3 regions of the Kluyvera chengduensis genome follow, and region 3 is predicted to be linked to each of the others. Evidence: predicted binding sites of a transcription regulator. Region 3 holds the regulator's gene; each other region holds the start of a gene.

Region 1 (4,075 bases), on a different contig from region 3:
TGCCACCTCTATCACGCTGACGTTTCCCGATGCGCTGAGCGCCATGCGCTCGCTGAAGGGCATCGGCGCGACGCATCTTCACGAAGGGCGCAGTCAGCAGCCGCTGACGCGGGGCAGGCTACAGCAGCTTCAGCTGGCGTGGCCGTCTCAGGCGGGGGCATTCCCGCTGACTTACCATCTTTTTACAGGAGTTATCTCGCGTGACTGAACGCTTCTATGTAACCGGCACCGATACTGAAGTCGGTAAAACCGTTGCCAGCACCGCGCTGTTACAGGCAGCACGTCTTCTGGGGCACCGTACGGCTGGCTATAAGCCTGTGGCATCCGGCAGTGAAATGACCGACGACGGTTTGCGCAACAGCGACGCGCTGGCGCTACAGCGCAACAGTGTGCTGCCGTTACGCTACGAGCAGGTGAATCCGTATACCTTCGCTGAACCTACGTCTCCGCATATTGTTAGCGCCGACGAACAGCGGCCTATTGAGGCTGGCGTACTGTCTGCCGGTTTACGCGCGCTGGAAGCGGAAGCGGATTGGGTACTGGTTGAGGGGGCGGGAGGCTGGTTTACGCCACTCTCCCCGACGTTGACCCTGGCGGACTGGGTCAAAATGGAGCAGCTACCGGTGATTTTGGTGGTGGGCGTGAAGCTTGGTTGTATCAATCACGCGGTGCTCACCGCGCAGGCGGTGCAGCAAGCGGGGCTGCGGCTGGCAGGCTGGATTGCCAATGATGTGACCCCTCCGGGTCGTCGTCATGCCGAATACCTCAGTACGCTTCAGCGAATGATTCCCGCTCCGATGCTGGGTGAAATTCCATGGCTCGGTGAAGCCGTGGATTCACCGTTGCTGGGGCAATACCTCGACCTGAGCGTACTTTAAGCACTTTTCTGGCATGTCCATTTCTTCGTTAACCCTCTTCATTCGTAAGCGCTAACCCGCAGATTACGTAAGGAAATCGCCTGTTTTGATGAACAAAATGGGCGTGCTTTTTCGCTGATTAATATCAAAATCGGGGATAAAATATTTTTTTTCATTCACGTTGACACGTTGTTGCGCAAATCGCCGGGTGCCGGGGGATAGGGGCTAGAGGTAGTTATCCACTATTCCTGTGGATAACCCTGTGTATTAGAGTTAGAAAACCTGCGGTAAACGAGAGAACATGCGGCCTGCGCCTGAATTGGTGCGAAACGCGGCTTTTAGTTGTTTTCTTTTATTATCAATAAGATAAATAAAAGCAATGGCGTAATAAAAAGTGCTGCAGATTGCCATAAAACTTTCATGACGTATATTGACAAATGTTAAAAGAGAAAAAATTCTGGGGATAACCTTATCTGGCTGGTGTTTTATCTTGTCAGAGAATAAATTTCAGCCGCTGGCGCTGGTTATTGCCCCGAATAGACGAAATACGATAAGTGATTACTGTTTTTATATCCAGTATTTTTTATTGGCAATTCGGCAGGTGACGAGTAGAATTAATCTCCAGCCCGGCCCATCCGTCATCAGGTAGCGTTATCCATGAGTAAACCCTTCAAATTGCATTCTGCGTTTAGTCCTTCAGGCGACCAGCCTGCTGCCATTTCACGCCTGAAAGAGGGGCTGGAAGACGGCCTGGCGCACCAGACGCTTCTGGGCGTGACCGGGTCGGGGAAAACCTTTACCGTCGCCAACGTCATTGCTGACCTTCAGCGCCCAACGATGGTGCTGGCGCCGAACAAAACGCTGGCCGCCCAGCTTTATGGTGAGATGAAGGCGTTCTTCCCGGAGAATGCGGTGGAGTACTTCGTCTCCTACTACGACTATTATCAGCCGGAAGCGTACGTTCCGAGTTCGGATACTTTCATCGAAAAAGATGCTTCGGTGAACGAACATATCGAACAGATGCGCCTGTCCGCCACCAAAGCGCTGCTTGAGCGCCGCGACGTAGTGGTCGTGGCCTCGGTGTCCGCTATCTATGGTTTGGGTGACCCCGATCTGTACCTCAAAATGATGCTGCACCTGACGGTGGGCATGATCATCGACCAGCGCGCCATTCTGCGCCGTCTGGCGGAATTACAGTACACCCGTAACGATCAGGCGTTCCAGCGTGCGACCTTCCGCGTGCGCGGTGAGGTTATCGATATTTTCCCGGCGGAATCTGATGACCTGGCGCTGCGCGTGGAGTTGTTTGACGAAGAGGTGGAACGCCTCTCGCTGTTTGACCCGCTGACTGGCCACGTTGATTCGACCATCCAGCGCTTTACTATCTACCCGAAATCGCACTACGTGACGCCACGCGAACGCATCGTGCAGGCGATGGAAGAGATCAAAGACGAGCTGGCAGACCGCCGCAAAGTGCTGCTGGCCAACAACAAAATGCTGGAAGAGCAGCGTCTGAGCCAGCGTACCCAGTTTGACCTCGAAATGATGAACGAGCTGGGCTACTGCTCCGGTATCGAAAACTACTCGCGCTTCCTCTCCGGGCGCGGGCCTGGCGAGCCGCCGCCGACGCTGTTCGACTACCTGCCGGCGGATGGCCTGCTGGTGATTGATGAATCCCACGTCACTATTCCGCAGATTGGCGGCATGTATCGCGGCGACCGCGCGCGTAAAGAGACACTGGTGGAATATGGCTTCCGCCTGCCGTCGGCGCTCGACAACCGTCCGCTGAAATTTGAAGAGTTTGAAGCGCTGGCACCGCAGACTATTTACGTCTCGGCGACGCCGGGCAATTACGAGCTGGAAAAATCCGGCGGTGATGTGATTGACCAGGTAGTGCGTCCAACCGGGCTGCTCGACCCGCTGATTGAAGTCCGTCCTGTTGGTACACAGGTTGATGACCTGTTGTCGGAAATTCGCAAGCGTTCGGTGATTAACGAGCGCGTGCTGGTGACGACGCTCACCAAGCGTATGGCAGAAGACTTAACGGAATATCTGGAAGAGCACGGTGAACGCGTTCGCTACCTGCACTCTGACATCGACACCGTAGAGCGTATGGAAATCATCCGCGACCTGCGTCTGGGCGAGTTTGACGTGCTGGTGGGGATCAACTTGCTGCGAGAAGGTCTCGACATGCCGGAAGTCTCGCTGGTGGCGATTCTGGACGCCGATAAAGAGGGCTTCCTGCGCTCCGAGCGTTCGCTGATTCAGACCATCGGTCGTGCGGCGCGTAACATCAACGGTAAAGCGATTCTCTACGGCGATAAAATTACCCCGTCGATGGCGAAAGCGATTGGCGAAACGGAACGCCGTCGCGAGAAGCAGCAGCGTTACAACGAAGAGCACGGCATTGTGCCGCAGGGGCTGGTGAAAGACGTTGTCGATATTCTGGCGATGGGCGAGGGGCTGGCGAAAACCAGAGCCAAAGGTCGCGGTAAGTCAAAATCGGCGGCATCAATCGTTGAGCCGGATGTTCAGGCACTGACGCCGAAAGCGCTCCAGCAGCAGATCACCACGCTGGAAGCGCAGATGCTCAAGCACGCGCAGAACCTGGAATTCGAAGAAGCGGCGGAAATTCGCGACCGGCTGCATCAGCTGCGCGAGTTGTTTATCGCGACGTCGTGAATGGGTGCACCCCCGGCGGGGACGGGCTACAGTCAGTTAGTAGGCCTGATAAGCGTAGCGCCATCAGGCATGTGTAGCCCGGGCGAGGCGTTTACGCCGACCCCGGGGCGGCACGAACGCCTCCCCAGACACTATTTCTCTGAATTGCGGCAGCCATCACGCGTCAGCCACCTGCCTTAAGGTTCACTTAATATAATCTGCTGATACTATCCGTAAAATCATTGAGGGTAGTGTTATGTCTAATCTGAATGTTCAGCAGTTGTTCACCGCACTTATCTCTGTCGCCATCGTTGCTGGCTTTATTTGCCAATGGATGCTGACCTTCTAAAGCGCCTTCGCGCCGGGTTGTTTAAACTCTACCCAAGCCCGCGTCCCGGTTTCGGTGTCGCGGTTTTGTAAAAAGAACGCCGCCTCATGTAGCTGAGCGATGCGCGTTACAATACTCAAACCCAGACCAATACCGCCGTAACGGCTGTCCATGCGGACAAATGCCTGGCTGAGCTCGCCTACCTTCGACTCATCAATCCCTGGCCCCT
Region 2 (4,075 bases), on a different contig from region 3:
ATGGACATCGAGACTTTCAAGAATCAGCGTGAAGCCCACCAGAATCAGGAACGACAGGGCTAGCATTTTCACCGACGGGTGTCTTTCGACGAATTCGCCAATCGAACGTGCAGCGAACATCATCACGCCAACCGCAATGACCACGGCGGCCATCATAATAAACAGATGATCGGAGAGACCTACGGCGGTAATGACCGAATCAAGGCTGAAGATGATATCCAGCATCATAATCTGCACGATCGCGCCCAAAAACGAATGAACGTTCGTTTTTATGCTCTCTTCATCGCCTTCAATCGACTCGTGAATTTCCATACTGGCCTTCCAGATAAGGAACAGCCCACCGAGTAGTAAAATCAGATCGCGAATCGAAATCGCCTGACCAAACAGAGTAAACAGCGGCTGAGTGAGTTTTACCACCCAGGCAATGGAGGCCAGTAGCGCGAGGCGCATGAGCATGGCCCCCATTAACCCTAAACGACGGGCATGCGCACGCTGCGCGGTAGGGAGCTTAGCCACAACCAGAGAGAGAAAAATAATATTATCGATCCCCAGAACGATTTCCAGAATCGTCAGCGTGCCGAGCGCAAGCCAGGCATTGGGGTCGGTGATCCATGCAAATAACATTAGATAAGTCCTGCCAAATAAAACGAAAGCGTTAATAGATATACGTTGAGGTGCGTTGCAACAACCGATACAGAACCCTGCCCAGAAACGCATTCCAGGCGCTCAGTGGGAGGGCGAAGGCGTGCCGGTTGCGCGCGGCGGGGGAAGTATAATCCCGCTGCGCGGCAGGACAAAAAAATTAATCGACTCGCAGCATGAAGTGGCGCGCCAGCAGGGCCGCGGTGAAGTTCTTTTTGAGATAGAAGCCGCGCGGTAGCGTCATGATGGGCTCGCCTTTTGCGCCAATGGCTTCGGTCAGCGCTTTACTGTTAGCGGCCTTCGGCCTGAGCTGCAGCACTTCGCCGTGGCGGGCGGTGATACGTTCCACCTGGCCGAGAACGATGAGATCCATCAGCTCTTCCCAGTCCATCTGTAGCTGGTTCTCTTCTTCTGCGCTAGGGCTCCACAGCAGCGGTGCGCCAACGCGGCGTTCAGCAAGCGGGATCGACCGCTCACCTTCAACCGGGATCCACAGCACCCGCTTAAGCTTGTGGCGCACGTGGCTATTCTCCCAGGTGACGCCAGAGTTACCGGTCAGCGGCGCGACGCACACGAAGGTGGTCTCTAGCGGGCGCCCCTGGGAATCGATAGGAATGGTTTTCAGCTCAACGCCCAGCGCGGCGAAATCCTGCTCGGGTTTACTCCCGGCGCTAGCGCCCAGCCAGACCTCCAGCAGCACGCCAATCCAGCCTTTGTCTCGCTTTAAATCCTTCGGCGCGACGATGCCAGCCATCGCCGCCAGCTCACCCAACGAATAGCCCGCCAGCCGCTGCGCCTGAGCAAGAAGTTCAGCCTGGGTTTTAGGCGATTCACGAAGTGGAGCAAGGGTGGACATGATGGTGTGCCTTGTGGTGAAAAAATGAACGACAATTTTACCGGGTGTGGATAGAGTTTAACTTTTTCTGGGTAAATATGACAACGTGATGATTATCATGCCTTTTTTTTGAGAAAAAATGACGAAAAAATGATGCCAAAAAAGGTTTTCCAAATCTGGTCACTGACAATGAACAGGATCTTACACCATGTTATCCACAGAAAAGTGGGATAACTGGGGAAAAGCCTGACTACTGTTTCAATTTACAGCCTTGACGTGCGACGAAAATCGAATTTTCGCACAAAAGATGCCTAAGATGTTTGCACAATCTGTGGGTAAAACCAACGTTGCTCGATCTTTCATCAATTGAAGGATCGCCTATGTGATGATCATCACGTTATGCGCTAATGCATCAGGATTAACTATAATAACATGATGAAAAATATAGTTTTACTGATTGAAGGTGACATGCGATTATTCAGAGTACTCTGGGTTTTCCCTGGGTAATTCCGTACTTCTTCACAACTCTATCCACAGAAAAAGTGAATAAAATCGTCGGCGAGCGCGGTTCTCTGTTTATAACTCTGATGATTACTGTGAGTTATTCAAATGTTATTCGTTAGTCGTGGCGTAATAGAGTGGTTTACCGTTTACAGCGAGTGTGAAACAATCATTCACATTGAAGCTTATTTTGAGGTAGTCCGGTGATTGATGACGATGGCTACCGCCCGAATGTAGGTATTGTAATTTGCAATCGTCAGGGTCAGGTAATGTGGGCCCGGCGCTATGGTCAGCACTCCTGGCAATTTCCCCAAGGGGGCATAAACCCCGGTGAGACGGCAGAACAGGCGATGTATCGGGAACTGTTCGAAGAAGTTGGATTAAGCCGCAAGGATGTGCGGATCCTCGCTTCGACCCGAAACTGGTTGCGTTACAAGTTGCCAAAACGTTTGGTGCGTTGGGACACTAAGCCGGTTTGTATCGGCCAGAAACAAAAGTGGTTTCTCTTGCAGTTGATCGGCAATGACGCGGATATCAATATGCAAACCAGCAGCACGCCGGAGTTCGACGGCTGGCGCTGGGTGAGTTACTGGTATCCGGTGCGTCAGGTCGTCTCGTTTAAACGCGACGTCTACCGCCGGGTGATGAAAGAGTTCGCCAGTGTAGTGATGGCGCTTGCGGAGAGCGCCCCAAAACCGCAAAGCGCGCCTGCTTATCGACGCAAAAGAGGTTAAGCCACGCACATTATGCTCACGCGCTTACGCGAAATTGTTGAGAAGGTCGCGAGTGCGCCTCGTCTGAACGAGGCGCTGGATATTCTGGTCACTGACGTCTGCCACGCGATGGAGACGGAGGTTTGCTCGGTCTATCTCGCTGACAACGATCGACGCTGCTTTTATCTGATGGCGACCCGTGGTCTGAAAAAGCCACGCGGTCGTACCATTACGCTCGCCTTTGATGAAGGTATTGTTGGCCTGGTTGGCCGACTGGCCGAACCCATCAACCTTGCTGACGCGCAAAAACACCCCAGCTATAAATATATTCCCTCCGTAAAAGAAGAGCGCTTCCGCGCGTTTCTTGGCGTGCCGATTATCCAGCGCCGTCAACTGCTGGGCGTACTGGTGGTGCAGCAGCGTGAACTGCGTCAGTTCGACGAAAGCGAAGAGTCATTCCTGGTGACGCTCGCCACACAAATGGCGGCAATCCTCTCTCAATCTCAGCTGACGGCGCTGTTTGGTCAGTATCGTCAGACGCGCATTCGCGCGCTGCCCGCCTCGCCGGGCGTAGCGATTGCCGAAGGCTGGATGGACGCGACCCTGCCATTAATGGAGCAGGTTTACGAAGCCTCCTCGCTGGACACCGCGCTTGAGCGCGAGCGCTTAACCGGCGCGCTGGAAGAGGCGGCGAACGAATTCCGCCGCTACAGCAAACGCTATGCCGCCGGGGCGCAAAAAGAGACGGCGGCAATTTTTGACCTCTATTCGCACCTGCTCTCTGATGCCAGCCTGCGCCGCGAGCTGTTTGCGGAAGTGGATAAAGGCTCGGTTGCCGAATGGTCGGTGAAGAAAGTCATCGAGAAGTTCGCCGAACAGTTTGCCGCGCTGAGCGACGGCTATCTGAAAGAGCGGGCGGGCGATCTGCGTACGCTTGGGCAGCGCCTGCTGTTCCATCTTGATGACACCACCCAGGGCGCTAACGGTTGGCCAGAGCGCTTTGTGCTGGTGGCCGACGAGCTTTCTGCGGCGACGCTGGCGGAAGTTCCACAGGATCGGTTAGCCGGTGTGGTCGTCCGCGACGGTGCCGCTAACTCCCACGCGGCGATTATGGTTCGCGCGCTGGGCATTCCTACGGTGATGGGCGCGGATATCCAACCTGCCGTCCTTCATGGGCGTACGCTGGTGGTGGACGGCTATCGCGGCGAACTGCTGGTCGATCCCGAACCGATCCTGGTGCAGGAATACCAGCGCCTTATCAGCGAAGAAAATGAGCTGAGCCGCCTGGCGGAAGGGGACGTTGAGCGTCCGGCCGAACTGAAAAGCGGCGAGCGCGTGAAGGTGATGCTCAACGCCGGTTTAAGCCCGGAACATGAACAAAAGC
Region 3 (4,075 bases):
AATGATGATGTCGCCGATGGTGTCCTTCTCGACTTCGAACTTATTCATCTGCAGCGCGTGATCGATAAGCTCGCTGGCAGAGGCGGTCGGTGCCGTTGCATCCGGCGCATACGGTGCGTTACGCAGCAGCGCCAGATAGCAATCCAGTTGCTGAGTCAGTTGCTCGCGGGTCAGCGAACGCTGACGCGAAGCCAGCAGCGCGGTACAGCACAGGTTCATGGCATTCGCTGCGCCTGCGTTGTTGATACGCACCATCAGTTCGGCCGCCATTTTGTTAACGGTCGGCGTCAGCCAGGCGGGGCGCACGGCTTCGATCGGGTCGATAGACTCGCGCCACTCCGGCACATGGTGGTTCAGGTAGGTCATCAGCGGCATCGGTTCGCCGAAGTTGACGTAGCCCTGGCCCAGATTACGTAGCTTGCTCAAGCCGCGCAGCATCTGCGGCAGGCTCTCTTTCTCTTTGGTCGCGCCGCGCAGCTCTTTGGCGTAGGTCCCCACTTCCATCACGTGCTCGTAGCCAATGTAAATCGGCACTAACGTGATAGGACGGGAGCCGCCGCGCAGCATCGCCTGAATGGTCATCGACAGGGTGCCGGTTTTCGGGTCCAGCAGACGACCGGTACGGGAGCGCCCGCCTTCCACAAAGTACTCAACGGAGTAACCGCGGCTGAACAGCTCGCCGAGGTATTCGCGGAACACGGTGGAGTAGAGCTTATTGCCCTTAAAGGTACGGCGAATAAAGAACGCGCCCAGGCGACGGAAAATCGGGCCCGCTGGCCAGAAGTTCAGGTTGATACCGGCAGCGATATGCGGCGGCACCAGCCCCTGATGATAGAGCACGTAAGAGAGCAGCAGGTAGTCCATGTGGCTGCGGTGACACGGCACATAGACGATTTCATGCCCGTCGTGCGCCAGCTGGCGTACGCGCTCGGCGTTGTTCACGTTAATGCCCTGGTACAGACGGTTCCAGGTAAAGCTGAGGATGCGGTCGGTCAGACGAATCATCTCGTAGGAGAAGTTCGCCGCGATCTCTTCCATCAGCGCAATAGCGTTCTGCTGGGCTTTCTCGTGGGAAATTTTCTTGCTGCGCGCTTCGTCTTCTACCGCTTTAGCGATAGCTTTTGACGCCAGCAGCTTCTTGAACAGGTCATGACGAGCAGGTAGACGTGGGCCGACCGCCGCCAGACGCTGACGAGCAAAGTGCATACGCGCGACGCGAGCCAGTTTCTGCGCGATCGTTTTATCGGTACCGTGTTCGTCAGCCATGCGGCGCAGGGAGACGGACGGCGAGAAACGCACAAAGCTGTCGCGACCGAGCCAGGAGACGGCGAAGAACTTCTGGAAGCCGTTCAGCATACGCAGCGGTGGGTTCACTTCGCCTTTCTCGCGACCCGGCGAACGACCAAACATCACCGACACTGGCACCATTTGCACATCCAGTTCTGGATTGCTGCGGTGCAGATCGAGGTAGTCGTGGAACAGTTTGATCGACTCTTCTTTCGGCGTGTAGTAGGTGAACACGCGCGGGCCGCCGTGGATAAAGACGTAGCGCGGCAGTAGCGTACCGTCGATTTCCAAGGGTTCAAGCGGGTCGGGTAAATCGTGCGCCAGGCACTGAGCGCGCAGCGTCAGCAAGTCAGCCTTAGAGTTATAAGGCAGGACGTACATAATAGGGCGCGACGTATCAAGCCCCAATTCCTGGGCAGGTTGTGCCGGAATAGACTTGCTCTTTACCAGAACACTTAATGGTAAATTCAGTAATTTGTAGTAAATTCGTGGCCAGCCGGACATAAACGATGTAAAGCCTCTGGTTAATCATGCAAATGCGCGGCAAGAATATCAGAAAGTCGGTGAAATTTCTGTTCTACCGCCTCATAACACGCATTGTCATTGACGTAAAAACGAAAAAGGTTCTTGAGATGGCCAATAATACCACTGGGATTACCCGAATCATCAAAGCTGCGGGCTATTCCTGGAAAGGATTCCGCGCGGCGTGGATCAATGAAGCGGCATTCCGCCAGGAAGGGGTAGCCTCTGTTATCGCGATTATTATCGCTTGCTGGCTGGATGTCGATGCCATCACCCGTGTCCTGCTTATCGGATCGGTCCTTTTGGTGATGATAGTGGAAATTCTCAATAGTGCACTGGAAGCGGTGGTTGACCGCATCGGTTCCGAGTATCACGAGCTGTCTGGCCGAGCAAAAGACATGGGTTCGGCGGCGGTGCTGCTGTCCATTTTCGTGGCGGTGATCACCTGGGCCATCTTACTGTGGGCTCATTTTCACTAAACCTGCGAAAACTGCCTGATTTCGTGAGTTTTACGGTTCCAAAATAGCCAGTAGCTGTATATACTCACAGCATAACTGTATATACACCCAGGGGGCGGAATGAAAGCGTTAACGACCAGGCAGCAAGAGGTGTTTGATCTCATCCGGGATCACATCAGCCAAACGGGCATGCCGCCAACGCGTGCGGAAATTGCTCAACGCTTGGGGTTCCGTTCCCCAAACGCAGCTGAAGAGCACCTGAAAGCGCTGGCGCGTAAAGGCGTGCTTGAGATTGTCTCAGGCGCTTCTCGCGGTATCCGCCTGCTGGTGGAAGAAGAAGAGGGCCTGCCGCTGGTGGGCCGCGTCGCGGCGGGTGAACCGCTGCTGGCGCAGCAGCACATCGAAGGTCACTATCAGGTTGACCCTTCTTTGTTTAAGCCAAGCGCGGATTTCCTGCTGCGTGTCAGCGGTATGTCGATGAAAGACATCGGTATTATGGATGGCGACCTGCTTGCCGTACATAAAACCCAGGACGTGCGTAACGGCCAGGTTGTCGTGGCGCGCATCGATGAAGAAGTGACGGTAAAACGCCTGAAAAAACAAGGTAACGTCGTCGAACTGCTACCAGAAAACAGCGAATTTAAGCCTATCGTGGTCGACCTGCGTCAGCAGAATTTTTCCATCGAAGGGCTGGCCGTTGGCGTTATCCGCAACGGCGAATGGCTGTAACTCTCCCCTGATTCACATGGCTGCGATACTTCCGCTATCGCAGCCTTTTTTCGTTTTGGTCGATACTCATGCCGCTACTTACTCACGCCGATAAGGCGCTGTGGCGCCTTGCGCTACCGATGATCTTCTCCAACATCACCGTGCCTCTGCTGGGCCTGGTCGATACCGCCGTTATCGGCCACCTCGATAGTCCTGTTTATCTCGGCGGCGTCGCCATTGGCGCAACGGCAACCAGCTTCCTGTTTATGCTGCTGCTGTTCCTGCGGATGAGTACTACCGGGCTCACGGCACAGGCGTTCGGCGCGAAAAATCCGCAGGCGCTGGCCCGTGCACTGGTGCAACCGCTGATGCTGGCACTCGGTGCCGGGCTACTGATTATTCTTTTCAAAACGCCGCTGATAAATCTGGCGCTCTCCATCGTTGGCGGCAGCGGCGAGGTGCTGGAGCAGGCCCGGCGCTTCCTCGCTATCCGTTGGCTTAGCGCACCTGCCGCATTGGCGAACCTGGTGTTGCTTGGCTGGCTGCTGGGCGTGCAGTACGCGCGGGCTCCGGTCGTACTGCTGGTCGTCGGCAACGTGCTGAATATCGTGCTCGACCTGTGGCTGGTGATGGGGTTGCACATGAACGTGCAGGGCGCTGCGCTGGCAACGGCGATTGCTGAATACGCCACGCTGCTGGTCGGGCTAGGAATGGCGCGTAAGGTGCTGGTGATGCGCGGGATCCCGTGGGCGATGCTGAAAACAGCCTGGCAGGGCGATTTTCGCCGCCTGCTGGCGCTCAACCGCGACATCATGCTGCGCTCGCTGCTGCTCCAGCTCTGCTTTGGCGCAGTGACCGTCTTCGGCGCGCGGCTGGGCAGCGAAGTCGTGGCGGTGAACGCGGTGCTGATGACCATGCTGACCTTCACGGCCTACGCGCTGGACGGTTTTGCCTACGCGGTAGAAGCGCATTCCGGGCAGGCCTATGGCGCGCGTGACGGCAGCAAACTGTTGGAAGTCTGGCGTGCTGCATGCCGTCAGGCGGGCGTGGTGGCGCTGGCGTTTGCCCTGATTTACGCCCTTCTGGGCGAGCATATTGTG

The links. The regulator LexA, encoded in region 3, represses DNA repair genes until DNA is damaged. The targets are predictions, from matches to a motif close to TNCTGTATGTACATACAGNA.
Region 1: the regulator LexA is predicted to act here: its motif matches at 1,417-1,436, upstream of uvrB (excinuclease ABC subunit UvrB).
Region 2: the regulator LexA is predicted to act here: its motif matches at 1,729-1,748, upstream of mutH (DNA mismatch repair endonuclease MutH).

Annotation. Positions count from the first base shown of each region.
Region 1 is NZ_JBIQOI010000002.1:908,702-912,776, reverse strand. It holds gene bioC (malonyl-ACP O-methyltransferase BioC) at 1-208, shown strand, start outside; gene bioD (dethiobiotin synthase) at 201-878, shown strand; gene uvrB (excinuclease ABC subunit UvrB) at 1,515-3,539, shown strand; gene pmrB (two-component system sensor histidine kinase PmrB) at 3,864-4,075, opposite strand, start outside.
Region 2 is NZ_JBIQOI010000005.1:91,493-95,567, forward strand. It holds gene ACH1XZ_RS14590 (TerC family protein) at 1-624, opposite strand, end outside; gene mutH (DNA mismatch repair endonuclease MutH) at 803-1,498, opposite strand; gene rppH (RNA pyrophosphohydrolase) at 2,182-2,712, shown strand; gene ptsP (phosphoenolpyruvate--protein phosphotransferase) at 2,725-4,075, shown strand, end outside.
Region 3 is NZ_JBIQOI010000008.1:40,979-45,053, forward strand. It holds gene plsB (glycerol-3-phosphate 1-O-acyltransferase PlsB) at 1-1,791, opposite strand, end outside; gene ACH1XZ_RS18045 (diacylglycerol kinase) at 1,920-2,288, shown strand; gene lexA (transcriptional repressor LexA) at 2,388-2,996, shown strand; gene dinF (MATE family efflux transporter DinF) at 3,065-4,075, shown strand, end outside.